2 regions of the Guptibacillus hwajinpoensis genome follow, and region 1 is predicted to be linked to the other one. Evidence: a T-box and tRNA genes for the amino acid it is inferred to sense, from the RefSeq annotation. Region 1 holds a T-box; the other holds one or more tRNA genes.
The links. The T-box of region 1 lies ahead of ileS (isoleucine--tRNA ligase). A T-box ahead of a tRNA ligase gene usually reads a tRNA of that ligase, here a tRNA-Ile.
Positions count from the first base shown of each region.

Region 2: it has a tRNA-Ile gene. The T-box ahead of ileS (isoleucine--tRNA ligase) is inferred to sense a tRNA for this amino acid. The anticodon was not compared.

Region 1 is NZ_CP156674.1:526,459-542,531, reverse strand. It holds gene ftsA (cell division protein FtsA) at 1-210, shown strand, start outside; gene ftsZ (cell division protein FtsZ) at 241-1,383, shown strand; gene ABFG93_RS02690 (homoserine dehydrogenase) at 1,553-2,845, shown strand; gene thrC (threonine synthase) at 2,845-3,903, shown strand; gene thrB (homoserine kinase) at 3,900-4,814, shown strand; gene spoIIGA (sigma-E processing peptidase SpoIIGA) at 4,984-5,901, shown strand; gene sigE (RNA polymerase sporulation sigma factor SigE) at 5,930-6,649, shown strand; gene sigG (RNA polymerase sporulation sigma factor SigG) at 6,733-7,512, shown strand; gene ABFG93_RS02660 (YlmC/YmxH family sporulation protein) at 7,583-7,852, shown strand; gene pgeF (peptidoglycan editing factor PgeF) at 7,941-8,768, shown strand; gene ABFG93_RS02650 (YggS family pyridoxal phosphate-dependent enzyme) at 8,776-9,453, shown strand; gene ABFG93_RS02645 (cell division protein SepF) at 9,481-9,912, shown strand; gene ABFG93_RS02640 (YggT family protein) at 9,934-10,197, shown strand; gene ABFG93_RS02635 (RNA-binding protein) at 10,197-10,970, shown strand; gene ABFG93_RS02630 (DivIVA domain-containing protein) at 11,060-11,578, shown strand; T-box leader at 11,653-11,867, shown strand; gene ileS (isoleucine--tRNA ligase) at 11,950-14,706, shown strand; gene lspA (signal peptidase II) at 14,922-15,383, shown strand; gene ABFG93_RS02615 (RluA family pseudouridine synthase) at 15,383-16,073, shown strand, end outside.
Region 2 is NZ_CP156674.1:1,956,234-1,972,306, forward strand. It holds gene tsaD (tRNA (adenosine(37)-N6)-threonylcarbamoyltransferase complex transferase subunit TsaD) at 102-1,118, opposite strand; gene rimI (ribosomal protein S18-alanine N-acetyltransferase) at 1,108-1,566, opposite strand; gene tsaB (tRNA (adenosine(37)-N6)-threonylcarbamoyltransferase complex dimerization subunit type 1 TsaB) at 1,577-2,272, opposite strand; gene tsaE (tRNA (adenosine(37)-N6)-threonylcarbamoyltransferase complex ATPase subunit type 1 TsaE) at 2,253-2,723, opposite strand; gene thiL (thiamine-phosphate kinase) at 2,733-3,710, opposite strand; tRNA gene ABFG93_RS10170 (tRNA-Asp) at 3,915-3,990, opposite strand; tRNA gene ABFG93_RS10175 (tRNA-Met) at 4,119-4,195, opposite strand; gene ABFG93_RS10180 (trans-sulfuration enzyme family protein) at 4,299-5,438, opposite strand; rRNA gene rrf (5S ribosomal RNA) at 5,848-5,964, opposite strand; rRNA gene ABFG93_RS10190 (23S ribosomal RNA) at 6,120-9,049, opposite strand; rRNA gene ABFG93_RS10195 (16S ribosomal RNA) at 9,318-10,868, opposite strand; tRNA gene ABFG93_RS10200 (tRNA-Ile) at 11,036-11,112, opposite strand; tRNA gene ABFG93_RS10205 (tRNA-Gly) at 11,121-11,194, opposite strand; tRNA gene ABFG93_RS10210 (tRNA-Pro) at 11,203-11,279, opposite strand; tRNA gene ABFG93_RS10215 (tRNA-Arg) at 11,301-11,377, opposite strand; tRNA gene ABFG93_RS10220 (tRNA-Leu) at 11,388-11,473, opposite strand; tRNA gene ABFG93_RS10225 (tRNA-Leu) at 11,513-11,597, opposite strand; tRNA gene ABFG93_RS10230 (tRNA-Lys) at 11,604-11,679, opposite strand; tRNA gene ABFG93_RS10235 (tRNA-Gln) at 11,684-11,758, opposite strand; tRNA gene ABFG93_RS10240 (tRNA-Asp) at 11,793-11,868, opposite strand; tRNA gene ABFG93_RS10245 (tRNA-Glu) at 11,923-11,997, opposite strand; tRNA gene ABFG93_RS10250 (tRNA-Ser) at 12,004-12,094, opposite strand; tRNA gene ABFG93_RS10255 (tRNA-Asn) at 12,098-12,172, opposite strand; gene ABFG93_RS10260 (SprT family protein) at 12,351-12,803, opposite strand; gene cmpA (cortex morphogenetic protein CmpA) at 12,920-13,033, shown strand; gene ABFG93_RS10270 (Tex family protein) at 13,044-15,224, opposite strand; gene ABFG93_RS10275 (SpoIIE family protein phosphatase) at 15,367-15,969, opposite strand; gene sigB (RNA polymerase sigma factor SigB) at 15,972-16,073, opposite strand, start outside.

The sequences.
Region 1 (16,073 bases):
CGCGAGCCGCAATATACAACTGGTATTGGTCTTATCCAATTTACGTACAAGAACGTGAAAATTCAGGGGAAAGAAGTAGCAGCATCGCTTAACTCTGAAGAAGAAGTGAAGCCCAAGCGTAGAACAAAAGCCGAACCTCAACCGAGTGAGAAATCTTCACCGGGTATGAAAGAGAAAGTGAAGAATTTCTTTAATCTATTTGTTGAATAAAGGGCTATTACAAGATTAGGAGGACCTGAGATGTTAGAGTTTGATATGAATATGGAACAATTAGCACAAATAAAAGTGATCGGTGTCGGCGGAGGCGGAAGCAACGCTGTTAATCGTATGATTGAAAATGGTGTACAAGGTGTTGAATTTATCGCTGTTAACACCGATGCTCAGGCATTAAACCTGGCTAAAGCTGAAGTGAAAATGCAAATTGGTGGTAAATTAACAAGAGGCCTTGGTGCCGGTGCAAACCCTGAAATTGGTAAGAAAGCTGCTGAGGAAAGCAAAGAGCAGATCCAGGAAGCACTTAGTGGTGCTGACATGGTTTTCGTAACAGCAGGTATGGGAGGCGGAACAGGAACTGGAGCTGCTCCTGTTATTGCTGAGATCGCTAAAGAGCTTGGCGCGCTAACAGTGGGTGTTGTGACACGTCCATTTACCTTTGAGGGTAAAAAACGTTCAACTCAGGCAGTTACGGGTATTGCAATGCTTAAGGAGAAAGTCGATACGTTAATCGTCATTCCGAACGATCGTCTTCTTGAAATCGTGGATAAGAATACGCCAATGCTTGAAGCATTCCGTGAAGCAGATAATGTCCTTCGTCAGGGTGTTCAGGGTATCTCAGATTTGATTGCGGTACCAGGGCTTATTAACCTTGACTTTGCCGATGTGAAAACAATTATGACAGAACGTGGTTCTGCCCTGATGGGTATCGGTATTGCTACAGGTGAAAATCGTGCATCTGAAGCGGCTAAAAAAGCAATTTCCTCTCCATTGCTTGAGACATCTATTGATGGAGCAAAAGGTGTTCTTATGAACATTACAGGCGGATCTAACCTGAGTCTGTATGAAGTGAACGAAGCAGCAGATATCGTTTCTTCAGCTTCAGACGAGAACGTTAACATGATTTTCGGTTCAGTTATTAACGAAGAATTGAAAGATGAAATTCTAGTAACCGTAATCGCAACTGGATTTGATGAAAGTGAAAACAAAAAGAAAACAGTGCCTCGTCCTTCTGCGCAATCGAAGCAAAGTGCTCCGATTCAGCATTCTAAGCATGAAGAGGAAGAAGTTCAGCCTGAACCTTCCAAGTTTGGCGCACGAGTAGAGGAATCTAATGAAACACTGGATATCCCTACTTTCCTTCGCAACCGTAAGCGTAATAGAAGATAAACCAGTGAAACCAGCTCTTTTTAGAGCTGGTTTCTTTTTTCAGAAAAAATATTTTGTATTTAATTCTCTTTTTTCTGAGAATACGGTTGTGTTATTTGCCTATCACACGTATAATGTCCCTTATATAAAAACAAGTGTCCTCGCCAGAAGGACAAAGGAGTGGAGAGCTATGAAGAATTGCGTATCAGTTGGTTTACTAGGTCTTGGAACAGTAGGAAGCGGTGTGGTACATATGATTGATTCCCACCAGAAAGAACTTCAGCAGCGAGTTGGCTGCGAAGTGAAAGTAGCAAAGGTTCTTGTAAGAGATATGGATAAAGATCGAAGCGTGGACCTCGATGAAAGTGTTCTTACTTTAAATCCGGAAGACGTTATTCAAAATCCGGATGTGGACGTTGTCATTGAAGTAATCGGAGGAATCGACCAGGCAAAAGAATTTATTCTCAGCTCTTTAAATAATGGTAAGCATGTTGTTACGGCTAATAAAGATTTGATGGCCATCCACGGAAGAGAATTGCTATCAGCAGCAGTTGAGAACGAATGTGATCTCTTCTACGAAGCTAGTGTAGCGGGTGGTATTCCGATTCTTAGAAGTTTAGTAGAAGGCCTATCGTCAGACAGGATTACAAAGCTAATGGGGATTGTGAATGGCACAACGAATTACATTTTAACAAAGATGACGAAGAACAATGTGCCATACGAGAGTGTTTTGAAAGAAGCACAGGAGCTAGGCTTCGCAGAAGCAGATCCAACAGCCGATGTTGAAGGACTGGACGCCGCTCGCAAAATGGTTATTCTAGGTACGCTTGGATTTTCCATGAAGGTAGGACTCGATGATGTAAAGGTGGAGGGTATCACTCGCGTCGATGAGGATGATATTGCTTACAGTAAAAAGCTTGGTTACACGATTAAATTATTAGGTATTGCCAGTTCAACAAATGGCTCAATTGAGCTATCTGTTCAACCGACATTGTTACCTTCACGACATCCGCTAGCAGCTGTAAACGATGAATATAACGCGGTGTATGTATATGGTGAAGCAGTTGGTGAGACGATGTTCTACGGACCAGGAGCAGGACAACTGCCAACAGCTACCGCTGTTGTGTCTGACCTTGTTGCCGTTATCAAAAATATGAGACTTGGTGTAAATGGGAAAAGTGTCATTCTACCTCAGCATGAGAGAAAGTTGAAGGAGGATGAAGACATTAAGAGTAAACATTTCATCAGACTGATTGTAAAGGATGAACCTGGGGCGTTCTCGAAGATTTCACACCTATTCCAGGATCGTGGATTAAGCCTTGAGAAGCTTATCCAGGAGCCTGTCGTAAACAATGGCACAGCGGAGCTTGTGATCATTACGCATGAAACGAATCAGAAAGCATTTGAAGACGTTCATAACCGATTGAGAGATTTAGATGTAGTTGTAGAAGTGAAAAGTCGCTACCGTGTGGAGGGAATGTAATGGAAAGCTGGAATGGACTTCTGAAACAATATAAAGATTATTTACCGATCACAGAGCATACACCAGAACTCAGCTTGAATGAGGGAAATACCCCTCTCTTAAAGCTGGATCAGCTTTCAGAAGAGCTTGGCATTTCTCTTCATGTGAAGATTGAAGGCGCGAATCCGACAGGGTCATTTAAGGACAGAGGCATGGTTATGGCCGTTGCCAAAGCAAAGGAAGAAGGCAGTAATGCGATCATTTGTGCTTCCACTGGGAATACAGCCGCTGCTGCTGCAGCATACGGAGCAAGGGCAGGTCTTCGCTGCATTATTGTTATTCCGAAAGGAAAAGTTGCTCTAGGGAAGCTTGCCCAGGCCATGATCTATGGGGCGGAAATCTTTGAGATAGATGGCAACTTCGATCAGGCGCTCCGCATGGTTCGAGACATTGCTGAAACAGAGCCAATTGCTCTTGTGAACTCCGTTAATCCATACCGACTCGAAGGGCAGAAAACAGCAGCATTAGAAGTATGTGACCAGCTAGGTAAAGCACCTGATGTTCTGGCAATTCCTGTTGGTAACGCGGGGAATATCTCCGCCTATTGGAAAGGATTCAGAGAATACCTTGCTGAAAGCGATCGCCCGGAAATGCGCGGATTTGAAGCGGAAGGTTCAGCTGCCATTGTCCAGAAGAAAATCATCCAGGAGCCGGAAACGATTGCCACTGCGATTAGAATTGGGAATCCAGCAAGCTGGCATCTTGCAGAAGAAGCCGTTCTCGAATCAAATGGAAAGATTGATAGTGTAACGGATGAAGAAATTCTTTTCGCGTATCAAGAGCTGGCTAAAAAAGAAGGTGTGTTTGCTGAACCGGCCTCCTGCGCATCAGTTGCAGGCGTTATGAAGCAGGTAGCTTCAGGTGAAATCAAGAAAGGGAGCAGTGTTGTAGCAGTGCTGACAGGCAATGGACTTAAAGATCCAGCAACAGCGATGGACGCCGTCCTCGCGAAACCACGTGTAGTAGCAGCTGATAAAAATGCGTTTTTGGAAGAGCTTAAAGGATGTGTTAGCCATTGAGCAAAGGAGAACAAGTCCATTTTAAAATACCCGGAAGCACTTCCAATCTTGGGCCGGGTTTTGATTCCATCGGCCTTGCGATTAACCGATATTTGAATGTTCAGCTTGAGGCATCAGAAGAATGGACTTTCCAATACGTCAACTTTGATGAAACTTTTCCATCCGGAAAGGAAAATATGATCTATCAGGCAATCGAATATATTGAACAAACCTATGGACAGGGAAAAAAAGCACCTCCCCATATGGTTACGATGGAAAGCGAGCTCCCTCTTGAAAGAGGCTTGGGCAGTAGCGCAGCTGCAATTGTGGCAGCTGTAGAAATAGCAGATTACACGATGGATCTTCATTTGGACCTAGATGACAAGATCGAGATCGCAACATACTTTGAGGGACACTCGGATAATGTCGCCGCTTCTCTTCTAGGGGGTCTTGTCGTTGCCACAGGACAAAAAGAAATAGGTACCGTTTCGCACGTTGTTGAAAATCTCGAGATGATCGCTTTGATTCCGTCACACAAATTAAAAACGACCGATTCCCGATCGGTTCTGCCGGATGCGATTCCTTTTCAGGAGGCGGTTGAAGCAAGCAGTATTGCCAATGTATTTGTAGCGGCTGCACTTCAGAATAACTGGCAGCTAGCAGGGAAGCTGATGAAACACGATCTTTTTCATCAAACCTACCGAAAGCACCTTGTACCTGATTTAGACGCTGTTCAAGATTTCTCAATGGAACATGGAGCATATGGGGCAGCGCTCAGTGGTGCTGGTCCTACTCTAATAGTGTTTACTCCAGAGGGGTCTTCTGGCAAACTTTCCTCTAAACTTGAAGAAGCTTTTCCCTTATATGACTGTGAGGTATTATTAACAGCGCCAACGGGTGTTGAAAGAAGCGATGCTTTTCAAATTCAATAAATAATGTCTAAAAGTCGTCCAACCATGGGCGGCTTTTTGTTATGAGTTCTCATGACAAAACTAGTGATATTTATCCAAAATAACCTTAGTATGTGTGGCACAATCTGACAGTCTTTCAAAAGAATCTAGTCTATACTAAGTATCAAAATCGCATGGAAGGAGGCAATTGGTGGCAGTATACCTTGATGTAATTTGGCTGTTGAACGTTTGCTTTGATTACATGATTCTTGCGCTAACAGGACTATTACTAAAGAGACATGTGAAGAAGAGACGCCTAGCTGCCGGTGCACTAATTGCCTCCTTTTATGTGCTCTTCCTTTTTATACCAGGCATGGCATTCATGGCGAATCCGTTTATTAAACTCATCTACTCGTTTGTTATTGTCAGTGTAACGTTTGGTTTTACCCGCTTTCGAAGTTTTATTCAAAGCTGGTTATTGTTTTATTTCGTCACCTTTATGATTGGCGGCGGAATGATGGGAGCACATTATTTTATGCAGCAAGAAGTGACGATTTACAATGGGGCGGTAGCAACAAAAGGGGCTGGATTTGGTGATCCCATCAGCTGGATCTTCATATTAATTGGTTTCCCGACAATCTGGTTGTTTTCAAAGCGGAGAGTTGAAATGCTTGAAACAACTAGAATTCATTATGATCAGCTCGCAGATATTGTCATTCATATTGATGAAATTAGCATTTCGGCGTCCGCACTCATTGACAGTGGTAACCAGCTTCAAGACCCATTAAGCGGTTCACCTGTCATGATTCTCGACATGACGATTCATGCTTCACATTTCTCAACTGCGTTTCTAGAGAAAGCAAGAAATATTACAGAATTTCAAAGTGAAGGAGAGGGGGACAGGTGGGAACATCGATTACGTATTGTTCCGTATCGCGCTGTCGGACAAGATAACCAATTCTTGTGTGCCGTAAAGCCGGATGAAGTTATTATTACGATGAAAGACCATGCCATTACAGTGAAAAAGGTGCTCGTTGGACTTAGTTTCCAGAGTATATCTGGGGAAAAAGAATATAGCTGTATCCTTCATCCGAAAATGCTGACAGGACATAAGGCGTCTGCGTCTTAGAAAAAAGACAAACAAGGAGGAGTTCTGGATGGGGAAAATACGAATTAAACTTGTTCTCTTGTGGCAGCGAATTCTAATGAAGCTTGGGATTAAGCCGGATGAAATTTACTACATAGGAGGGAGCGAAGCGCTTCCTCCTCCGCTATCCAAAGAAGAAGAAGCTCATCTGTTAATTCAGCTACCAAAAGGGGATAAGGCAGCACGTTCCATTTTAATTGAACGGAATCTAAGGCTTGTTGTTTACATTGCAAGGAAATTTGAAAACACTGGAATTAACATTGAAGATTTGATCAGCATCGGTGCAATCGGACTAATAAAAGCAGTGAATACGTTTAATCCCGAAAAGAAAATCAAACTGGCAACGTACGCCTCCCGCTGTATCGAGAATGAAATTCTGATGTTTCTTAGGAGAAATAATAAGATTCGTTCAGAAGTGTCCTTTGATGAGCCGCTTAATGTGGACTGGGATGGAAACGAGCTCTTACTCTCTGATGTACTCGGAACAGATGACGATATTATTACGAGAGGAATTGAAGCACGCGTAGATCGAAGGTTGTTAGTAAAAGCGCTTGAAGCACTTAATGCCAGGGAAAAACAAATTATGGAACTACGGTTTGGTCTGGCGGGAGAGGAAGAGAAAACGCAAAAAGACGTAGCCGACTTACTTGGAATTTCTCAATCTTATATTTCAAGGCTTGAAAAGCGCATCATTAAGCGACTTCGAAAAGAATTTAATAAAATGGTCTAAGCATCCTGTTCTGACAGATGCATAAAATTCCCACTCGCGGAGATACTTTACTTTGACAGCATCTCCGATGAGGAGGGAAAGAGTTGACACGAAACAAAGTCGAGATTTGTGGAGTAGATACCTCCAAACTTCCAGTATTAAAAAATGAAAAAATGAGAGTTCTATTTAAGCAAATGCAGGAAGGAGATATCTCTGCTCGCGAGGAACTGGTGAATGGCAATTTACGCCTTGTTCTAAGCGTCATTCAGCGGTTTAATAATCGAGGGGAGTATGTGGATGACTTGTTCCAGGTCGGTTGCATTGGCCTGATGAAATCCATAGATAACTTTGATTTATCGCAAAACGTGAAATTCTCTACGTATGCAGTACCGATGATTATCGGTGAAATCAGGCGTTACTTGCGTGATAATAATCCGATAAGAGTATCACGATCACTGCGGGATATTGCCTACAAATCCCTCCAGGTTAGGGATAAATTGATGACGAAACATGCCAGAGAACCAAATCCTACTGAAATTGCGAAAGAATTGGGTGTGACGAAAGAAGAAGTTGTTTTTGCACTGGATGCGATTCAGGATCCTGTTTCATTGTTTGAACCAATTTATAATGACGGTGGCGATCCCATTTTCGTAATGGATCAAATTAGTGATGACAAACAAAAGGATGTCCAATGGCTCGAGGACATCGCTTTAAAAGAAGCAATGACGAGGCTAAATCAAAGGGAAAATATGATTCTCCAGATGCGATTTTTTCAGGGGAAAACACAGATGGAAGTGGCTGATGAGATCGGAATTTCTCAGGCACAGGTATCAAGGCTTGAGAAGGCAGCTATCAATCAAATGAACAAAAATATTCAAAGTTAGAATGAGACCTGTGAAACAGGTCTTTTCTTTTGCCTAGTTTTCATATAATGAAGTGAAAGGTGGGTGCGTGATGATAAAAATTTCTGAGTTTCAAGTAAAAGATGTTGTCAATGTTTCGAATGGGAAAAAACTTGGTCACATTGCTGATTTAGAGATTAATTTAACGACTGGGAAAATAGAAGCGATTGTGATTCCGGGCTCAGGTAAGATGATGGGCCTTTTCGCCCGTGAAAGTGACGTAGTGATTCCCTGGCGTAATATTGTTAAAATTGGTTCAGATGTCATTTTAGTCAGACACTATGATACGGCTGACGCGGAACCATATCAAAAAGAATCGTAAAGAAGAACTCACAATCTATATCCCTTAGATTCAACATATTATGATAAAATAGGGTATAAACATGATCAGGTATTAAAGGGGTGCAATTGTGGGGAAAGAACCATTTCAGAATACAGTATCCATGACATCACTGGCACTTTCGTTTTCAGATAAAGCTGATCGGGGGCATGCGCTAACTGCAGGCTTCTCAACCCGTAAAAACGGAGTAAGCCAGGCTCCGTTTTCCAGCTTGAATCTTGGATTCCATGTACAGGATCAACCTGAAGATGTTCTATCAAATCGAATGACGCTGGGAAACGCGATCGACTATCCGATTGATCACTGGGTCGTTGGAGAACAAGTACATGGCGCTTTACTTGCAAAGGTGTCAACTAGTGACTGCGGACGCGGAGTAAGAGACCATAAAGATGCGATAAAAGACGTTGATGGGTTGTATACAGATGATCATGATGTGCTTTTGACAGCGTTATATGCTGATTGTGTACCACTTTTCTTCTATGCACCTTCAGTGGGAAGAGTTGGAATTGCCCACGCAGGCTGGAAAGGTACGACGAAAGATATTGCAGGAGAGATGATTCGAGCGTGGAAAGCTGACGGCATTACGAGCGAAGATATTTATACTGCTATCGGTCCATCAATAGGAAAGTGCTGCTATGAAGTCGATGACGGTGTGATCGACCAGGTGAAAACAGTTGTGGAAGAGTCAGAAGTCTTTTTTGTTTCGAAACCAAATGGGAAATTTCAGCTTGATTTAAAAGCTGTTAACCGGTCACTTCTGCGTAAAGCAGGGATCCAAGAAAATCATATTGCCACTAGTGACTATTGTACAAGCTGCAGCAGTCTGTTCTTTTCTCATCGTAATGAGAAAGGCAGGACTGGAAGAATGATGGGCTACATAGGACTCGGGGAGGTATAACATTAACGTGGATGTAAAAGGAAATTTAGCTACAATTGAAGCAAATATCAAAGCGGCAGCAGAACGTTCGAACCGGGATGCTCATCGTGTGAACGTCGTAGCGGTTACGAAATATGTGAGTGTGTACCGTACAAAAGAGGCACTCGATGCTGGAATTAACCATTTTGGTGAAAGTCGTGTTGATGGACTGTTAGAGAAGGTGGAAGCATTAGGCTCTTATCCGAAATGGCATTTCATAGGCACGCTTCAGTCTCGCAAAGTGAAGGAAGTTCTTCCTTACGTGGATTATATTCATTCTCTTGATCGCCGATCGCTCGCGAAAGAAATTCAAAAACGTGCCAAACGTGAAATAAAGTGCTTTGTTCAGGTTAACGTTTCTGGTGAGGAGTCCAAGCACGGGTTGTCACCAGATGAGACAATTCCGTTTATTCAATCGCTGACAGATTATCCGCTGATTAAAGTGGTTGGGTTAATGGCGATGGCACCAAACACAGAGGATACAAATAAGATTCGAAGCGTATTTCAAAGGTTGCGAGAGCTTGGCGACAGTGTAAAGAAGCTTTCAGTCGAGCATGCGCCATGCACGGAGTTATCCATGGGCATGTCTAATGATTACGAAATAGCAGTTGAAGAAGGTGCAACTTTCGTACGAATCGGTTCATCACTCGTTGGTAATGAAAAATAAAATAAGCTCTCCAGGAGGTGCAGGGAATTGGGTATTAAAACGAAATTTAAACAGTTCTTTGAACTTGATGATGAAACAATAGAGTTGGATGAGCATCAGGAGCAAGATCTATACATGGAGGAAGAAGAAGAGCAGGAGCAAACAAGAGCAGCCAGAAAGCAAAGTAAACAAAATGTGGTTAGCCTTCAAAGCGTTCAAAAGAACTCAAGAGTTGTACTGGTTGAGCCAAGAGTGTATGCTGAAGCTCAGGATATTGCTGATCACGTAAAGAATCGTAAATCTGTGGTCATGAACCTTCAACGCATTCCTCAAGATCAGGCAAGACGAATTGTTGATTTTCTAAGCGGGACTGTCTATGCTGTGGGGGGCGATATTCAAAAGCTCGGTCCGGAAACGTTCTTATGTACACCGGATAACGTTGAGATTTCTGGCAACATCACTGATGAAATTTATGAATAACCATTAAGGAAGGTGAACAATTTGAACATTGCATCAATTTTACTTGGGGCCATACAAATTTACACATGGATCTTGATTATCTACATTTTCATGTCATGGATTCCAAACGCTAGAGAATCATCGATTGGAAAGATGATCGCTTCCGTAGCAGAGCCTTACCTTGCTCCATTCCGTAAGATTATCCCACCAATTGGCGGTATGCTGGATATTTCTCCAATCGTAGCGATTTTTGCTCTTCAGTTTGCTCAATACGGCATTGTTGCTCTCTTTAATATGATTGGCTAATGTCTATTTACGAACATTACCGTCCAGAAGAACGGACATTTGTGGATCGCGTCCTTGAGTGGCAGGATGAAGTGCAGGAAAGATATGTGCCGAAACTAACGGATTTCCTAGATCCTCGAGAGCAGGATATAGTTAAACTAATTATAGGGAATCATCCTGATGTTCGCCTGTTTTTCTCAGGGGGAGTGGCGGGGACAGAGCGACAGCGTGCACTGCTCGTTCCTCCGTATCTGGAGGTTTCTCCAGAGGACTTCGAGTTAACTGCATTTGAAATTACATATCCAGCTAAGTTCGTTTCCCTAACTCATCCTGATCTACTGGGTGCGATGATGGGACTTGGTTTAAAGCGAGACAAATTCGGTGACATTATAGTGCAGGAAAGCAGTGCTCATTTAATTGTAGCGAAGGAAATTGCCGATTTTGTGAAGATGAACCTGAACCAGGCAGGGAAAGCATCCATTTCACCCGAGGAAATTCCTTTATCTCATGTGCATGTTCATGAAGCAAAGTGGGAAGAGCAAACAGGAACGGTATCGAGTCTTCGGTTGGATGCGGTTCTCGCCGAAGTGTACAACATTTCACGAAGCAGAGTAGCGACTATGATTGAACATGAGAGAGCTAAACTGAATTGGAAAGTCGTTAACCAGCCTTCTTCAGAAGTCGGGGCTGGAGACTATCTATCTCTTAGAGGCTCTGGAAGAAGCAAAATAGTTTCAATAGATGGGAAAACAAAGAGAGATAAATGGCGAATAACCTATCATATAAGAAAATAGTTTGTCATAATTAGAAGGAATATCCAAAAGGTTTGTCGAAATACGTTAGGCCGGGTATATGAATAGAGAGTAAATCGGAGGTGGCTGAATTGCCTTTAACACCATTAGACATTCATAACAAAGAGTTTACTCGCGGATTCCGCGGTTATGATGAAGATGAAGTTAATGAATTTTTGGATCAGATAATCAAGGATTACGAAACAGTAATTAGAGAAAAGAAAGAGCTTAACGAGAGAGTGAAGCTTCTTGAAGAGCGACTGGGTCATTTTTCCATTCTTGAAGAAACGTTAAATAAATCGATTCTCGTAGCTCAGGAATCTGCCGAAGAAGTTAGACAGAATGCAAAAAAGGAATCTCAATTGATTGTAAAGGAAGCAGAAAAGAACGCTGATCGCATTATTAACGATTCTCTTGCGAAAGCAAGAAAGATTTCGATGGACAATGAAGAGCTTAAGAAGCAAGCAGCCGTCTATCGCACACGTTTTCGTATGCTTGTTGAAGCCCAGCTTGAAATGCTAAATAACGAAGACTGGGATGGACTCGTCGCTCGCTTCGATGAAGAAGAAGAGCAACAGCAACAGCAGGAGCAAAGCGAAGAGAAAGCATAGGGCACTTATATTTTATTTGTCATACACTTGACTTCTTATTTTTGTTTACACTATAATTTTACACATAGCAATAACGATCGACTAAGATGGGAAGAGTACCTGATTCTTACTTAACAAAGCGAGCCGGGGGAGGTGTGAGCCCGGTGTTAAGCAATCAGAGAAGATCGCCCCGGAGTCCCGTGCTGAACGATAAGTAAGCCCCGGCGAATCATTCATGTTACGAATGCAAAGTGAGCGCATCTAGCGCTTAAGTTGGGTGGTACCACGGGAAAACCTTCTCGTCCCTTTCCAGGGATGAGAAGGTTTTTTTTATTTAAATAAAGCCTGCCTATCGTTTATGTACGTCGTTATAACTTGAAGGAGGAAAGCTCATGAGCTTCAAAGAAACGCTCTTAATGCCGAAAACCAAATTCCCGATGAGAGGGAATTTGCCTAATAAAGAGCCTGACATGCAGAAAGAATGGGAAAGCATCAGCCTTTATGGAAAAGTTCAGGAAAGAACGAAGGATCGGCCACTCTTCGTCCTGCACGACGGACCTCCATATGCGAACGGCGATATCCACATGGGTCATGCCGAGAACAAAGTTCTTAAAGATATCATTGTCCGTTACAAATCCATGAATGGTTTCAACGCACCATACGTTCCAGGTTGGGATACACACGGTCTTCCAATCGAACAGGCGCTAACGAAAAAAGGCGTTGATCGCAAAAAGTTAACGGTTGCTGAATTCAGAAAGAAATGTGAAGAGTACGCTCTTAAGCAGGTGGACCGTCAACGTGAGCAATTTAAACGTCTTGGTGTAAGAGGTGACTGGGATAATCCGTACATCACGCTTCATAAAGGGTATGAAGCACAGCAAATTAAAGTGTTTGGCGAAATGGCGAAAAGAGGCTATATCTACAAAGATAAAAAAACCGTTTACTGGTCACCAACATCAGAATCTGCTTTGGCAGAAGCTGAAATTGAATATCAGGATAAACGTTCCCCGTCAATCTATGTCGCGTTTGACGTGAAGGATGGAAAAGGTGTATTAGATGGAGATGAGAAATTCATCATCTGGACAACAACACCATGGACGATCCCTTCTAACCTTGCGATCGCACTAAATGAGAAATTCGAATATAGCGTCGTCGAAGTAGATGGCAACAAGTATGTTGTGGCAACAGAGCTTGTTGAACAGTTGAAAGATGAGTTTGAATGGAACGAAGTAAAAGAATTGAAGCGTGTGAAAGGAAGCGAGCTTGAATATGTAACGGCTCAGCACCCAATCTATGATCGCAAGTCACTCGTCATTCTTGGTGATCATGTAACACTTGACGCCGGTACTGGTTGTGTTCATACGGCCCCAGGTCATGGTGAGGATGACTATGTAATTGGAAGAAAGTATAAGCTCGATATCCTTTGTCCTGTAGATGAGAAAGGCGTATTCACTGATGAGGCACCCGGCTTTGAAGGCATGTTCTATGATAAAGCGAACAAACCAATCACAGAGAAGCTAGAAGAAGTTGGCGCACTTGTTAAGCTTACGTTTTTCACGCACTCGTATCCACATGATTGGCGTACGAAAAAGCCAATCATTTTCCGAGCGACAGAGCAATGGTTCGCTTCGATTAAAGAATTTCGTCCTGAGCTTCTTCAAGCTGTTGCAGACGTGAAATGGTTCCCATCATGGGGTGAAATCCGCCTTCATAATATGGTGAAGGATCGTGAAGACTGGTGTATTTCCCGTCAACGTGCCTGGGGTGTTCCAATCCCGGTGTTCTACGGTGAAAACAACGAGCCGATCATTACGGATGAAACAATTGCACATGTATCAGATTTGTTCCGTGAGCATGGATCAAATATCTGGTTTGAGTGGGATGCGAAAGAACTTCTACCTGAAGGATATACATCCGAGCACAGCCCGAATGGCGAGTTCCGTAAGGAAATGGACATTATGGACGTATGGTTCGATTCAGGATCTTCACACCAGGCTGTACTCGAAGAACGCAGCGATCTGGCCCGTCCAGCTGATTTGTATCTTGAAGGTTCCGATCAGTACCGTGGATGGTTTAACTCTTCCCTTTCAACAGCTGTTGCAGTAACTGGCAAAGCACCATATAAGGCAGTCCTCAGCCATGGCTTTATCCTTGATGGCGAAGGAAAGAAAATGAGTAAATCACTAGGTAACACGATGGTACCAAATGATGTTATGAAGCAATTGGGTGCTGACATTCTTCGTCTCTGGGTTTCTTCTGCTGATTATCAAGCTGACGTTCGAGTGTCAGATGATATTTTAAAACAGGTAGCAGAAGTGTACCGTAAAATTCGGAATACGTTCCGCTTTATGCTTGGAAACCTAGAAGGTTTTGATCCTTCTCAGCATCAGGTTTCTTACGAAGCCCTCGGTGAGCTCGATCAATATATGCTAGTTAAGCTCAATAATCTGATTGAAAAAGTGAAGAAAGCGTATGATGAGTATCAATTTTTAACGGTTTATAATACGATTCATAACTTCTTTACAATCGAGATGAGCTCATTCTATCTCGATATTGCGAAAGATACGCTTTATATCGAGCATGAAGATCATCCGAAGCGTCGTGCAATCCAGACGGTCCTTTATCAGACGGCTGTTGCGTTAACGAAACTTCTTTCTCCAATCATTCCACATACAGCAGAAGAAGTATGGCAGTATGTACCTGGTGAAAAGGAAGAATACGTTCAGCTTTCTGATATGCCTGAAGTGGAAATCTTCGAAGGTACAGCGGACCTCGAGCAAAAGTGGGACCACGTCATGGAGCTTCGTGATGAAGTTCTAAAAGCACTTGAAGAAGCACGAAATGAAAAGAAAATTGGTAAATCACTTACAGCCGAGCTTCATATTTATGCTGACAATGGCACGAAAGAATTGTTAGAAGGCGTAGCTAATCTTGAAAAACTGTTCATCGTCTCTGCTGCATCTGTCGCTGGAACGATGTCAGAAGCTCCTGCAGAAGCGAAAGTCTATGAAGAACTAGCCATTTCAGTTTCACCTGCTGAGGGAGAAACGTGTGAACGATGCTGGCAAGTAAAAACAGATGTTGGAGCAGATAGCGACTACCCAACACTCTGTGCAAGCTGTGCTGAAACAGTTAAAAGTCATTACTAATAAACTTTGTTAGTTGAAACCGCGATCGTTTGCGTAAGTGAGCCAACAATCACTCATATCTAACATGATAAAAAGAAAAGACGCTTTGCCAAGCAAAGCGTCTTTTCGTTGTCTATGAACACCAGATTGAGGCGATCTTATTCAGTTTGGATTGTCTGCTGAAGCAAGCTGTGCTAAACTTTCATAGGAAGTAACATTTGATCGGAGGAGCGCACGTGTGGAAATATCTCATAGCCATTGTCATCATTATTCTTGATCAGTGGACAAAATGGCTTGTTGTCAAGAAGATGGATTATGGAGAAAGCATCACATTGATTAACGACTTTCTTTATCTGACCTCACATCGAAATCGGGGCGCAGCCTTTGGAATCCTTCAGGGACAGATGGTTTTCTTTTATATCATTACGATTTTCGTTATTGGAGCGGTTATTTATTACATGCAACAGTATCGCCATAGCCGTTTTGTCAGTGTAACGCTGGCACTTATACTTGGAGGAGCAATTGGGAACTTTATAGATCGAGTGCTAAGAGGAGAAGTCGTGGATTTTGTTAACACGTTTATCTTCTCATATGACTTTCCGATCTTTAACGTTGCGGATGCATCACTCGTAGTTGGTGTCATTCTTATTTTTATCGGAACAATTTTTGAAAGTAAGCAGGCTAAAGGGGAAAACTAATGGAAAAATTCACATTTAAAGTAACGGAAGAAGAAAAAGGCGAGCGAATCGATAAGCTTATCACATCATATGAAAGCGACTGGTCCCGTAGCCAAGTGCAGACATGGATTAAAGACGAAAATATTCAAGTTAACGGTGAAGCTGTGAAAGGAAATTACAAAGCTTCTGAGGGCGATGAAATTGAAGTAACTGTTCCTGAGCCTGAAGAGCTTGAAATTGTCGGAGAAGACCTGAATCTTGAAATTGTTTATGAGGATGCGGATGTTCTCGTTGTAAACAAGCCACGGGGAATGGTTGTTCACCCGGCACCAGGGCACGCCCGAGGTACGCTCGTGAACGGATTAATGCACCAGGTTAAAGATTTAAGTGGGATTAACGGCGTTGTCCGTCCTGGAATCGTTCACCGGATCGATAAAGACACATCCGGTTTGTTGATGGTAGCGAAAAATGACAGAGCTCATGAATCTCTTGTTAAACAGCTTCAAGCTAAAACTGTAAACCGCCGCTATACAGCAATCGTTCATGGCAATATTCAGCACGATGTTGGCACGATTGATGCACCAATTGGCCGTGATAAGCAGGATCGACAGAAGATGACTGTAACAGATGAGAATAGTCGAGATGCAGTCACGCATTTTAGAGTGCTAGAGCGTTACCAGCAGTACACGTACGTTGAGTGCCAGCTTGAAA
Region 2 (16,073 bases), 1.4 Mb from region 1:
TTTAGGGGCAGTTGACCCCCACCTAAACGTCTCGATTGATTTACATTTTGAGGCGGGGGTTTTACTGCCCCTTAAGGCTGGGATAAAATAAAAAACCGGGATTAGATTCCCAGTTCTAATCCCGGATTAGCGTTCAATTGAAGTGAAGATCGTTTTCCTTTTCGATATGCAATCGTTCCTGCAGCTGCAATCATTGCAGCATTATCCGTACAGAAATGGAGCGGCGGAATGACCAGCTCTTTACCTGATTCCTTGAAAGCTTCCGTTAATGCACTTCTAAGGCCTTTATTCGCTGCTACTCCACCTGCAAGAAGAACTTGATTCACATCATATTCTTCAGCGGCTCGCAATGTTTTGGTGACAAGAACCTCTACAACAGATGCCTGGAAGCTTGCTGCAAGATCTTCTGGTTTCAATTCTTCATTTCTCTGCTTTGCATTGTGGACTGTATTAATAACTGCTGATTTCAAACCACTAAAGCTAAAATCATAAGATCCTTTTTCAAGCCACGCTCGTGGAAGCGGTACTGACGCTGTCCCCACTTGAGCAAGTTGATCGATATGAGGACCTCCCGGATATGGGAGCTTCAACGTTCTAGCCACCTTGTCGTACGCTTCACCAGCTGCGTCATCACGTGTTTCTCCGATTACCTTGAACTCACCTTCAGATCGCATGTAAACAAGCTCAGTATGGCCACCTGACACAACAAGAGCAAGGAGTGGATACGCAAGTTCTGTAACGAGTTGATTCGCATAAATATGACCTGCAATATGATGTGTCCCAATGAGCGGTTTCTGATGGGCAAAGGCAAGGGCTTTCGCTGTATTAACTCCAATAAGGAGAGCTCCTACAAGACCTGGTCCTTCCGTCACGGCTATCCCGTCAATATCATCCATCGTAAAGCCTGCTTCATCTAGCGCTTCCTGAAGAATAAGCGTCATCTGTTCGACGTGATGACGAGATGCAATTTCAGGAACCACTCCGCCAAACCGTTTATGACTCTCAATTTGAGAGGCAACCACATTTACGACTACTTCTTTGCCACCTTTAACAATCGCTACAGCCGTCTCATCACAGCTTGTTTCGATACCAAGAATTATTTCCTGTTTATTTTCCATTTAAATTCACCCACATAACTAGCGCATCCTCTTGATTATCCGTATAATAATTTTTCCGAATCCCGCCTTCTTCAAAACCAAATTTCCGATAAAGGTTCTGCGCAACCGTATTTGATACTCTAACCTCTAGGGTCATTTTTAATGCACCACGGGATTTAGCGAAATGAATAGCTTTCTTTAAGAGCGATTCTCCAAGCTTCTTCCCCCTATACTCAGGATGAAGTGCAATGTTCGTAATATGTGCCTCATCGATAATGACCCACACACCACAATATCCCGCTATCTCTTCTCCTACTTCAAGAAGCAGGTATGCAGCGAAATGATTAATGACGATTTCATTATAAAAGGCTGATCTGCTCCATGGCGTTGGAAACGTCGCATGTTCAATCCGCATAACAGCTTCTATATCCTCCACGGTCATCGACCGAAATGACACCGTTTCGTTCATTTTTAATCCCCTACTTTTTTTGTGAAGCGAGCCATTTCGCTTCTGCCTCAGCCATTCTTACATAATTAGGTGTAAACTGATGCACATCTGCCACTGGGTCTTTATCTCGTCCTAATCTCGCAAGATCGGACGGACGCGCATACAAACTACTAACTGGCGAAAACAACGCTTTATCGCCAAGGATTTTCTCAATTCGCTTCTGATGGATCACTAAATCATTACTAATAAATAAAAATTGGTCATGATTGTCTTTGTTTTCATTCAACCAATCTTCTAATAACACAATGCTGTCTTCTGATTTCCTTTCAACAAGCGTACCCTTTGCCGCAAATAGGCTCTTATACACCTGACCCCTTCTAGCATCAAAGAAGGGAACAATCGCCCCATTGAAGTAGCGGCCATTTTGACCCAGTATTTCGAGGCTTGAAACCCCCACAAGTGGAATATTTAATGTCCATGCAAGCGTTTTGGCAATACTTATTCCAATGCGAAGACCAGTATAAGATCCCGGTCCTTCCGCAACGACAATTCTTTCAAGCTCAGCCGGTTTGATGCTAACTTCTTCTAGCAATTGTTCAATAGCTGGCATCAGTCTAATAGAATGATTTTTCTTTAAATTGGTAATGAGCTCTCCGACAATAATATCGCCATCCATGACAGCGACGCCCATGCAATAGGTAGAAGAATCAATGGCTAGTACTTTCATGCTGCAACTCCTTACATACAGACTCATAATAATCTCCAAATGGCCTTAATATAAGTCTTCTTTCTGATTCTCTTTGGTGGTAAATTTCAACACGGAGAAGCTCTTTTGGAAGCAAGTCCTGAATGAACTTCGCCCACTCTACTACCGTCACTCCTTCACCTTCAAAGTATTCACTAAATCCAAGATCTTCATCGCTTTCTTCAAGACGATACGCATCCATATGAAAGAGAGGGATTGCTCCCTCGTATTCCTTAATAATTGTAAAGGTGGGACTGTTCACAACTTTAGTAACACCAAGTCCTTTTCCAATCCCTTTGGTAAATGTAGTCTTGCCAGCACCTAGATCTCCTTCAAGCGTCAAGACGCATCCCGGCTTTAACTTTTCAGCAAGTTTTTTGCCAAACGCCATTGTTTCTTCCGGAGACTTCATGATGAAAGCATATCCACTCATGTTAATCACCTATTCCCTGGATGAGAAGTGATTATAGCCCTTCTTATCCAATTTAAATTTTTGATCTTTATATACCGTCCACACACCCGGACTTTGATCTTCTACATAGCCGATTCTATATAGTGATGCATGATGATCATTAAAAAGCTGCTTTAAATGCTCCCAATTGTCTTCTGAAACTGTTCCAATCAATTCGTAATCTTCGCCGCCGTTTAACATCCAGTTTAACCGCTTAAAGGAGGAATAAGCCTCAAAACCTTCAGGAGCAGGAATTAAATCCTGTTCCAGTACAATCGAAACACCACTCGCTTCTGATATCTCATGGGACTCACTGGCTATACCGTCACTTACATCATTGAGCGAAACCCGATAACCACTTTTAGCTAGTATTCTTCCTTCTTTCACTCGCGGATTCGGTTCCTGATGATAGTGAATATAAGGAGAATCTTTTGATCTACTCTCAAGTAATGACGATAGACCTGCTGCAGATCCCCCAACAGGGCCTGTTAGAAATACAACATCTCCGGCTCTTGCATTGTTACGAAGAAGCTTACGACCTTTCTCTATCTTTCCAATGACGGTTACTGAAATGTGAAGATCACTTCTAGTTGATACAGTATCTCCGCCAAGCATGTCCATTTGATAGTCATCACCAATAGCTTTTAAACCGCTATATATTTCTCTTAGCTGCTTCGAAGACCACCCATTTTGCGGAACAGAAAGGGAAACAAGATAGAATAATGGAATTCCCCCCATCGCTGCTATATCACTGATATTAACAGCAAGCGCCTTCCTGCCAATTTGAAAGGGAGACATTGTACTTTTCTTAAAGTGAATTCCTTCTACCATTGTATCTGCACAGGCAATCTCATCCCACTCTGAATCAATGTGATAAAGAGCAGCATCATCTCCAATTCCCAGAATTAGTTCATCACGAAAAGTATAAGCCGGCTTAATGGATTGAATAAACGCAAACTCATCTTTCAACCAAACTCATCTCTCTTTCTATTTTATAAAAAAACCTTAGGAATTTCATCCTAAGGTCCTTTTTCTATCAGTTTATCTTACTTACGTGTAAATTCACATATTTGTTTAGAAAAACTTGTGTTGTATCAATAATGTAAAGGATAAATTTGTGGAATTCTAATCTGAAAGTATAAAAAAAAAGCGATCAAATCGCTCAGTGAAAAGTGGCGGTCTCGACGGGAATCGAACCCGCGATCTCCTGCGTGACAGGCAGGCATGTTAACCGCTACACCACGAGACCAGTATGTATTATTTGTAAACTTACGTTTGAAAGGAATAGTACCAAGTTATGAGTTTAGGTTGCCCCTAAAGGGACTACAAATAAATTTTAACTTAGAAGCTTATTCAACGTAGTGAAAATTTTTAAATTGGTTGCGGGGGCAGGATTTGAACCTGCGACCTTTGGGTTATGAGCCCAACGAGCTACCGAACTGCTCCACCCCGCGACGATTTATAATATATGTGCAGTGCCTTTATTAGGACACAAACAATACTATACCAGATAAATGTAACGAATGCAAGCTTTAGTTAAAAAAGAAAAAATCCCTATTATAGGGATTTTTCAACAGCCTCTTTAAAAGCTTTTACAATATCAACTTCATTTTCAATTCCCACTGAAATACGAACGAGTTGTTTATTAATACCCAGTTTCTCTCTTGTAGTTTCCGGGATGGTCCGGTGCGACGTTCCAATGGGGTATGAAACGGTAGTGTCTAACCCAGCAAGTGTCGGAATGATTTTCACCCAGCCGAGGGATTTAAAGAACGTTTTCACGTTTGAGTGTTCATCAAGTTCAATGGAAACCATAGCTCCATTTCCTCTCTCTGAAACATATTCTGGATAGTAGACTTTCTTAATACCCTCCACATTTTTTAATGCTTCAGCAAGAAAAGCAGCATTCTTAACGTGACGTTCCATTCTTACACTCATTGTCTTTAGGCCCCGACAACCTAACCATGCTTCAAATGGGCTCAGATTGGTACCGAGGTTAATTACTTTCGCTTTAGCCTTTGCAAGAAGATTTTCGCGTCCCACAAGAACGCCAGCTGTCACGTCACTATGTCCTCCAATATACTTCGTTGCACTATGTACGACTAGATCAATACCTAGCTTATATGGCTGAAGAAGAAATGGTGTGGCAAACGTATTATCTACCATTGTAACCAATTCATGATTTTGCCCAAGCTCAACAAGCGCGGTCAAATCTTCGACTCGGAGAAGTGGATTAGTCACAGACTCTGTATACAATAGCTTAGTATTGGAACAAATAGCCTTCTCCACTTCATCCTTATTCGTAAAATCGACAAATGATACTTCAATTCCAAAGTCAGGCAGCTCTTCTTTGAAAAGAGAATACGTGCCACCATACAAATCCTCACAAGCGACAATATGATCTCCAGCTTTCACTACAGAAAGCACACCTGCAAGAATAGCTGATAAGCCAGAGGAAGTTGCCAGACCTTTAGGGGCCCCCTCAAGGTCTGCTACGCCCATTCCGAGATCTTCCGTATTGGGATTACTTACACGTGTATATAAGTAATCCTTTTTCCCCTCGTAAAATGATTCTAGATCATCCAGGTCTTCAAATACAAACGATGATGTTTGATAAATAGGTTGTACTTTACTAACGGTATCTGTCTTAGTCTTTCTAGGAAAACGAACTGCTTTTGTGTCAAAATGAAAATCCATTTACTTTCCCTTCCTTTATACAAAATTCTTTTTCATTAACTGTACGACTTATTAGTTTGATTATCAAGAAATACGGGTCGAAATTTTCAATCTATTATAAAATCCCCTAAATATTAAAAGATACTTGTGTTTTTCTATTAAAATAGTATGTTTTGGAAGTTTATCCACGCAACTGTTTTTGTCAGGGCGATAAACGACGAACTTCTTCGTCAGCTGCGCGATGACAGATCCTCATAGATCTCCGAATATCCACTCCGGTCTGTCATCACTGGCTTCCTCGAATTTCTTGCTTCTCCCACCCCTACGTAGCTTTCAATGATGTCTTTTTGCTTATTCATGAAGAATCAAACGAGTACAAACCCATACAAAAAAGTCAGAGACCCTATTGATCTCTGACTTTCTTTCAGTTGCCCAGCGACGTCCTACTCTTGCAGGGGGAGATCCCCCAACTACCATCGGCGCTGAAGAGCTTAACTTCCGTGTTCGGCATGGGAACGGGTGTGACCTCTTCGCCATCGTCACTAGACTAACAGGATGTTAGTTCAATGTTCACCACAGGACGTGGTGCACCTTAATCAAACTTCCTTGTTTCAGGTATTCCCTGAAAACTAGATAGCACGTACAACGTTTTCCAATATGTCCAGATCCATGAGCCAAATGGCTCACTTCGCTTTTCGTTTTTAGGTTAAGCCCTCGATCGATTAGTATTCGTCAGCTCCACGTGTTGCCACGCTTCCACCCCGAACCTATCTACCTCATCATCTCTAAGGGATCTTACCAGCTTAATGCTGTGGGAAATCTCATCTCGAGGGGGGCTTCATGCTTAGATGCTTTCAGCACTTATCCCTTCCACACGTAGCTACCCAGCTATGCTCCTGGCGGAACAACTGGTACACCAGCGGTGTGTCCATCCCGGTCCTCTCGTACTAAGGACAGCTCCTCTCAAATTTCCTGCGCCCGCGACGGATAGGGACCGAACTGTCTCACGACGTTCTGAACCCAGCTCGCGTACCGCTTTAATGGGCGAACAGCCCAACCCTTGGGACCTACTTCAGCCCCAGGATGCGATGAGCCGACATCGAGGTGCCAAACCTCCCCGTCGATGTGGACTCTTGGGGGAGATAAGCCTGTTATCCCCAGGGTAGCTTTTATCCGTTGAGCGATGGCCCTTCCATGCGGAACCACCGGATCACTAAGCCCGACTTTCGTCCCTGCTCGACTTGTAGGTCTCGCAGTCAAGCTCCCTTGTGCCTTTACACTCTGCGAATGATTTCCAACCATTCTGAGGGAACCTTTGGGCGCCTCCGTTACACTTTAGGAGGCGACCGCCCCAGTCAAACTGCCCACCTGACACTGTCTCCGCACCGGATCACGGTGCTGGGTTAGAATGTCAGTACAGCCAGGGTAGTATCCCACCGACGCCTCCATCGAACCTGGCGGTCCGACTTCTATGGCTCCTACCTATCCTGTACAAGCTGTACCAAAATCCAATATCAGGCTACAGTAAAGCTCCATGGGGTCTTTCCGTCCTGTCGCGGGTAACCTGCATCTTCACAGGTACTATAATTTCACCGGGTCTCTCGTTGAGACAGTATCCAAGTCGTTGCACCTTTCGTGCGGGTCGGAACTTACCCGACAAGGAATTTCGCTACCTTAGGACCGTTATAGTTACGGCCGCCGTTTACTGGGGCTTCGATTCAGAGCTTCTCCCGTAAGGGATAACCCCTCCTCTTAACCTTCCAGCACCGGGCAGGTGTCAGCCCCTATACTTCGCCTTACGGCTTTGCAGAGACCTGTGTTTTTGCTAAACAGTCGCTTGGATCTTTTCACTGCGGCTCCCCTGGGCTATTCACCCGAGGAAGCACCCCTTCTCCCGAAGTTACGGGGTCATTTTGCCGAGTTCCTTAACGAGAGTTCTCCCGATCGTCTTAGGATTCTCTCCTCGCCTACCTGTGTCGGTTTGCGGTACGGGCACCTCTTTCCTCACTAGAGGCTTTTCTTGGCAGTGTAGAATCAGGGACTTCGGTACTTAATTTCCCTCGCCATCACGACTCAGCCTTCGCGGTGAACGGATTTGCCTATTCACCAGCCTAATCGCTTGGACGCGCATTTCCAGCAGCGCGCTCTCCCTATCTTCCTGCGTCCCCCCGTCGTTCAAACGGAAAGGAGGTGGTACAGGAATATCAACCTGTTATCCATCGCCTACGCCTTTCGGCCTCGGCTTAGGTCCCGACTAACCCTGAGCGGACGAGCCTTCCTCAGGAAACCTTGGGCTTTCGACGGACAAGATTCTCACTTGTCTTTCGCTACTCATACCGGCATTCTCACTTCTAAGCGCTCCACCAGTCCTTTCGGTCTGACTTCACAGCCCTTAGAACGCTCTCCTACCATTGTCGTAAGACAATCCACAGCTTCGGTGATACGTTTAGCCCCGGTACATTTTCGGCGCAGCGTCACTCGACCAGTGAGCTATTACGCACTCTTTAAATGATGGCTGCTTCTAAGCCAACATCCTGGTTGTCTAAGCAACGCCACATCCTTTTCCACTTAACGTATACTTTGGGACCTTAGCTGGTGGTCTGGGCTGTTTCCCTCTCGACTACGGATCTTATCACTCGCAGTCTGACTCCCGCGGATAAATCGTTGGCATTCGGAGTTTGACTGGATTCGGTAATCCGGTAAGGACCCCTAGTCCAATCAGTGCTCTACCTCCAAGATTCTTGCCGCGAGGCTAGCCCTAAAGCTATTTCGGAGAGAACCAGCTATCTCCGGGTTCGATTGGCATTTCACCGCTACCCACACCTCATCCCCGCATTTTTCAACATGCGTGGGTTCGGGCCTCCATTCAGTGTTACCTGAACTTCACCCTGGACATGGGTAGATCACCCGGTTTCGGGTCTACAACCACGTACTCTGTCGCCCTATTCAGACTCGCTTTCGCTGCGGCTCCGCCTTATCAGCTTAACCTTGCACGGGATCGTAACTCGCCGGTTCATTCTACAAAAGGCACGCTGTCACCCATTAACGGGCTCCAACTAGTTGTAGGCACACGGTTTCAGGTTCTCTTTCACTCCCCTTCCGGGGTGCTTTTCACCTTTCCCTCACGGTACTGGTTCACTATCGGTCACTAGAGAGTATTTAGCCTTGGGAGATGGTCCTCCCAGATTCCGACGGGGTTTCACGTGTCCCGCCGTACTCAGGATCCGTCTCGGAGGGCAGCGGATTTTGACTACAGGATTGTTACCTTCTGTGATGGACCTTTCCAGGTCGCTTCGTCTATCCGTGCCTTTGTAACTCCAAAGAGACGTCCTACAACCCCAGAGGGCAAGCCCTCTGGTTTGGGCTGATTCCGTTTCGCTCGCCGCTACTCAGGAAATCGCATTTGCTTTCTCTTCCTCCGGGTAATGAGATGTTTCAGTTCCCCGGGTCTGCCTTCCATTCCCTATGTATTCAGAAATGGATACCATCCCATTACGGATGGTGGGTTCCCCCATTCGGAAATCTCCGGATCAAAGCGTACTTACAGCTCCCCGAAGCATATCGGTGTTCGTCCCGTCCTTCTTAGGCTTCTAGTGCCAAGGCATCCACCGTGCGCCCTTAGTAGCTTAACCTTAGACTACATTAGTCGCTTAACGCTTCTAACTTCGTCGATGCACATCGTTAGATGTGACTAACTACTAAAGATTTAACGCAAAAAAATAATAATTATTGGATGTCGTTGTTTATGCTATCTAGTTTTCAAGGAACATGGCTATCACTCGAATCGGCATTGCTGCTTCTTCGACTAGCCTGTTTTGAAAGAAGTAAATCATTCTTTCAAAACTAAACGAAACGCTCATGTAAGGTTGGTAACCAATGTTACCTCGTAATTCTCCATAGAAAGGAGGTGATCCAGCCGCACCTTCCGATACGGCTACCTTGTTACGACTTCACCCCAATCATTTGTCCCACCTTCGGCGGCTGGCTCCATAAAGGTTACCCCACCGACTTCGGGTGTTACAAACTCTCGTGGTGTGACGGGCGGTGTGTACAAGGCCCGGGAACGTATTCACCGCGGCATGCTGATCCGCGATTACTAGCAATTCCGGCTTCATGCAGGCGAGTTGCAGCCTGCAATCCGAACTGAGAACGGCTTTATGGGATTCGCTTCACCTCGCGGTGTTGCTGCCCTTTGTACCGTCCATTGTAGCACGTGTGTAGCCCAGGTCATAAGGGGCATGATGATTTGACGTCATCCCCACCTTCCTCCGGTTTGTCACCGGCAGTCACCTTAGAGTGCCCAACTAAATGCTGGCAACTAAGATCAAGGGTTGCGCTCGTTGCGGGACTTAACCCAACATCTCACGACACGAGCTGACGACAACCATGCACCACCTGTCACTCTGTCCCCCGAAGGGGAACGTCCTGTCTCCAGGATTGTCAGAGGATGTCAAGACCTGGTAAGGTTCTTCGCGTTGCTTCGAATTAAACCACATGCTCCACTGCTTGTGCGGGCCCCCGTCAATTCCTTTGAGTTTCAACCTTGCGGTCGTACTCCCCAGGCGGAGTGCTTAATGTGTTAACTTCAGCACTGAGGGTGGAACCCCCCAACACCTAGCACTCATCGTTTACGGCGTGGACTACCAGGGTATCTAATCCTGTTTGCTCCCCACGCTTTCGCGCCTCAGCGTCAGTTACAGACCAGAGAGCCGCCTTCGCCACTGGTGTTCCTCCACATATCTACGCATTTCACCGCTACACGTGGAATTCCACTCTCCTCTTCTGCACTCAAGTCCCCCAGTTTCCAATGACCCTCCACGGTTGAGCCGTGGGCTTTCACATCAGACTTAAAGGACCGCCTGCGCGCGCTTTACGCCCAATAATTCCGGACAACGCTTGCCACCTACGTATTACCGCGGCTGCTGGCACGTAGTTAGCCGTGGCTTTCTGGTTAGGTACCGTCAAGGTACCGCCCTATTCGAACGGTACTTGTTCTTCCCTAACAACAGAGCTTTACGACCCGAAGGCCTTCGTCACTCACGCGGCGTTGCTCCGTCAGACTTTCGTCCATTGCGGAAGATTCCCTACTGCTGCCTCCCGTAGGAGTCTGGGCCGTGTCTCAGTCCCAGTGTGGCCGATCACCCTCTCAGGTCGGCTACGCATCGTCGCCTTGGTAAGCCATTACCTTACCAACTAGCTAATGCGCCGCGGGCCCATCCTGCAGTGTTAGCCAGAGGCCAACTTTCAACATCACACCATGCGGTGCGATGTATTACCCGGTATTAGCTCCGGTTTCCCGGAGTTATCCCAGTCTGCAGGGCAGGTTGCCCACGTGTTACTCACCCGTCCGCCGCTAAGATTTGGGAGCAAGCTCCCAAATCTCCGCTCGACTTGCATGTATTAGGCACGCCGCCAGCGTTCGTCCTGAGCCAGGATCAAACTCTCCGATAGAAAGCTTAATCTAGCTTTTAAAACAATGTTTGTTTCCGTAGAAACAACTACTTACATGGCGTTTCGTTCAGTTTTCAAAGATCGATTTTCCTTTCAATGCCGTTTTCAGCGACTAAATCATCATAACATGATGTGTTAGTTGATGTCAACAACTTTCTAAAAAAAGATGGTGGGCCTGAGTGGACTCGAACCACCGACCTCACGCTTATCAGGCGTGCGCTCTAACCAGCTGAGCTACAGGCCCATCTTAATTGGAGCGGGTGATGGGGATCGAACCCACGACATCAGCTTGGAAGGCTGAGGTTTTACCACTAAACTACACCCGCAATATTGATGGTCGGGAAGACAGGATTTGAACCTGCGACCCCTTGGTCCCAAACCAAGTGCTCTACCAAGCTGAGCTACTTCCCGACATTTTGTTGAAATAAGAAATGGTGCGCCCGAGAGAAGTCGAATCCCTAACCTTCTGATCCGTAGTCAGACGCTCTATCCAATTGAGCTACGGGCGCATATTATATTTGGTGCGGTTGAGAGGACTCGAACCTCCACGGGGTCTCCCCCACTAGCCCCTCAAGCTAGCGCGTCTGCCATTCCGCCACAACCGCACATCGTTACTTGATGAAAACTTAAAGTTATAAAAGAATTGGTGCGGGTGAAGGGACTTGAACCCCCACGTCGTAAGACACTAGATCCTAAGTCTAGCGCGTCTGCCAATTCCGCCACACCCGCAATAAATGGTGAGCCATGAAGGACTCGAACCTTCGACCCTCTGATTAAAAGTCAGATGCTCTACCAACTGAGCTAATGGCTCAACATGGCTGGGCTAGCTGGATTCGAACCAGCGCATGACGGAATCAAAATCCGTTGCCTTACCGCTTGGCTATAGCCCAACATTTTATATAATCAGGATTAAATTTAAATTAATGGCGGTCCCGACGGGAATCGAACCCGCGATCTCCTGCGTGACAGGCAGGCATGTTAACCGCTACACCACGGGACCTTTATCTGATTACATATCATGTTGATGAAACACGTTGAACGTTTTAAAAAATGTTGGTGACCCGTACGGGATTCGAACCCGTGATACCGCCGTGAAAGGGCGGTGTCTTAACCACTTGACCAACGGGCCATAAAATGGCGGAGAAGGAGGGATTTGAACCCTCGCGCCGCTCGCGCGACCTACACCCTTAGCAGGGGCGCCCCTTCAGCCACTTGGGTACTTCTCCGTTTGGCTCCACAGGTAGGATTCGAACCTACGACCGATCGGTTAACAGCCGATAGCTCTACCACTGAGCTACTGTGGAATAGTATGTGATTTGCCGTCTCCATTATCGGCGACATTTAATATAATAACGCATCCAACAACCAAAGTCAACAGAATTTTAAAACTTTTCAAACCCGTTAATTATTTGATTTGGACATGTTCTCTTAAAGAGACTTTATTAATTTACCACATACCATACTAACCGTCAATGAGAAGTTTCAAGAAATTTTAACTAACCCGCCTCTACACTTTCCACAAACGAACCGAGACGTATCTATTCTTCTTTTCCTCCTATACTTTGAGCCACAACCGGCACATTCATATGTATGCTTAATCGCTTCAACTCTTCTTTGTCCAGGAACTACCTGACAATATCTTGACCCACCTACTTGACTGAGAAGAAGTTTAAAATCTCGATCCTGATGCTTATATCCCCGATTCTGAATGTGAAGATGATAATGACAGAGTTCGTGTTTTATAATACCGATCAATTCATCCATACCAAACTGTTCATAATGCTTTCTGTTAAATTCGAGATTATGAGATCTCAATAAATAACGTCCTCCTGTGGTTCTAAGGCGAGAATTAAATTTAGCTTTGTGCCGAAAGGGAAGCCTAAACCATTTTTCGGATACGGTCTCTACAATTTGTTGTAGTTCATCATTATTCATACGTTCCACTTTCATAAACTACCCTCCTCTCCTAACGAACACATACAAGCACCTTATCATAAACTAATTTACAACATCAGAAAGAAAGTGTCATCTTCTAAAGGAGGAGATTCTTGATGCCTGTATGGTTTAAAAATCGGCTGAAGCAAGCCTACTTCGAGAAAGACAGACGCCAGATCAAATTACTTAACCAATGCTGGTTTTTTTATAGAAGAAAACACCGCCCCTAAGGGCAGTGCTTTATGATGGTTTAAGCATAGTAAGGGCAATTCGCTCTCTCTTAAGATCAATGCTATCTACCCAAACAGTTACAACCTGTCCCACATGGACGACTTCCATCGGGTTCTTCACATACCGATTTGTTAGTTTCGAAATATGGACAAGCCCATCCTGTTTCACTCCAATATCAACAAAGGCTCCGAAATCCACAACGTTACGAACCGTTCCTTCTAGCTCCATCCCATGTTCAAGATCTTCCATCTTGAGTACATCCGTTTTTAAAATAGGTTGAGATAGTTCATCACGTGGGTCTCTACCTGGCTTTTGTAATGAAGCCACTATGTCTGCTAGCGTCGGCTCTCCTACTCCAAGTGCTGATGCTGTTTCTTTAATCGATAGAGCCGACAAAGCCTGAACCAACTTATCTGAACCAATGTCTTGAGGGTTGCATTGAATTTGAGTAAGAAGCGCTTTCGTCACCTCATAGCTTTCAGGATGTATCTCAGTCTGATCAAGTGGCTGCTTTCCTCCCATAATTCTAAGGAAGCCGATACACTGCTCATAGGTTTTTGCCCCAAGCCTCGGAACTTTTTTCAATTGAACACGACTTGTGAATTTACCTTCTTCATCTCTCCTATTAACAATATTTGTAGCCACTGTACGTGAAAGGCCGGCTACATACTGGAGAAGAGAGACGGATGCAGTATTCACATTAACACCAACCTGGTTAACGGCTGTTTCAACAACAAAGGTTAGCTGATCGTTTAATTTCTTCTGAGAAACATCATGTTGGTATTGACCTACTCCTACGGACTTCGGATCTATTTTAACAAGTTCTGCAAGAGGATCTTGAACCCGCCTTGCAATAGAAACAGCCGATCGCTCTTCTACCTGGAGAGAAGGAAACTCTTCTCTCGCCAGCTCAGAAGCAGAGTAAACACTTGCTCCAGCTTCGTTCACAATTAAATACACAATTTCTGTGTCAACTTCCTGAATGACGCTTGCGATGAATTGCTCGGTTTCTCTAGATGCCGTTCCATTCCCGATTGCAATCATTTCAATGTCATAGTCACTAATCATCTGCTTGACTGCTGACTTTGCTTTCTCAACTTCAGATCGAGGAGGAGTAGGGTAAATGACGGATACATTCAACATCTTTCCGGTATCATCGACTACTGCTAATTTACAACCAGTTCGATAAGCTGGATCTACACCAAGAACTCGCTTTCCTTTCAATGGCGGCTGGAGCAAGAGGTGCTTTAGATTCTCAGAGAATATATGAATCGCTTGATCTTCAGCCCTTTCTGTTAGTTCCTTACGGATTTCCCTCTCGACAGAAGGTTGAATAAGCCGTTTATAACTATCTGTCATTGCTTCCTCCAGAAGTGTAATACACGGACCCTGTTGATGCTTTACAATCTTCCTACGTAAATAGTCGTGTATCGAATCAAGCGGTGGCGTAATTGACGTCCGAAGAATGCCTTCCTTTTCACCACGGTTAATCGCAAGTATTCGATGCGGTACTATTTTTGATATTCCTTCTTGATATGTATAATACATTTCGAAAATTTTCTTGGGATCGTCTTCTTCCGATTTCACCGTTGTTTCTAGCATTCCATATTGGAATGTTTTTGTCCTAATCCATTTCCTCGCATCAGCGTCATCTGAAATCTGCTCTGCAATAATATCTTTCGCCCCTTGAAGAGCTTGTTCTATTGAAGTAACCTCTTTTTCTTCAGATAAATAGTGTTCGGCTTTAACCTCTGGATCGCCCTTTCCTTCTCTTACAATCCAATTCGCGAAAGGTTCAAGCCCCTTTTCTTTTGCCACCGTAGCTTTCGTTCGCTTCTTTTGCTTATAAGGACGATAAAGATCTTCTACCTCCTGCAGCTTTGAGGCTTTCTGAATTTGAGTATTCAGTTCCACCGTTAGTTTATCTTGCTCTTGAATGAGGCGAGTAACTTCTTCTTTTCGATTTTCAAGATTCAGTAGATAGGTCCACGCTTCCTGAATGTCTCTAAGCTGCACCTCATCCAGTCCACCAGTAAGTTCCTTACGATATCTTGCAATGAATGGAACTGTATTCCCACCATTAAGTAGTGTAATCACTTCTCGAACGCTACGTTCAGATATAGTTAGATTTTGCGCCACCTGTTTAAAATGCGCTGTTTGTTTTTGATCAGCTGTGATTTCCAAAACCATTCCTCCTCGTATACCATTTCAATATTAGTATCAGTTTACCGAATAAAGGGACCAGTTGAAAGTCTACTTATTCGAAATAAAGGTGGGTACTTCAAATAACCAAAATAAAAAAGCCCCCCCCTTTTAACTCGGAAGAGCTTTTCTATACTGTTTTCCCTACTAGCAAGGTAACATCATCATTCGTTGACGGCAGTGTGTCAGTTAAATGCTTAAATGATTCTTGCACAGAATCAAACTTTGCTATCATCGTGTAATTTTTGGAACTAATCTGGACCCCATCAGAAAAAGTAACAAATGAAGATCCTACCGGATACTCAATTCTTTGTACTTTCACTTTTTGAAGCTTTCCAGATAAGTAACCGGAGTAAGAAATCGGACGAATAACGCGCCCATCAGCTTGATAAATGATTAAGCTAATATTACCAATCCCGCTAAATTCCATCTGTCTTGTTTGAAGATTAAGTTTAAAAATGGAAAGAACGCAGCCACGCTTCCCTTTCATCTCTTCGTTCGCAACCTTCATCAAGGACTCAACATCTTCATCTTGATGTGCTTTCACAGCATTAATCGCAGCCAGTGATGAATCTTTAGCCAGATCACCACTTCCGAGCCCGTCTGCTACCGCACAAATAAAGTAATCTGATGTCTCCTCTACGTAGTAGCTATCCCCACACTTCTGATTTCCTGATTTTGGCTTTTGATACGCAGCAACAGTGACTTTTTCAAAATCATGCTGATGAATCATACCTAAAAGGCCTCCGTGGGTTCAATTCGAATCGCCTGTCTAAGCTTTTCGAGCGCTCTACGCTGCAGGCGAGACACATGCATCTGGGAAATACCGAGTTTTTC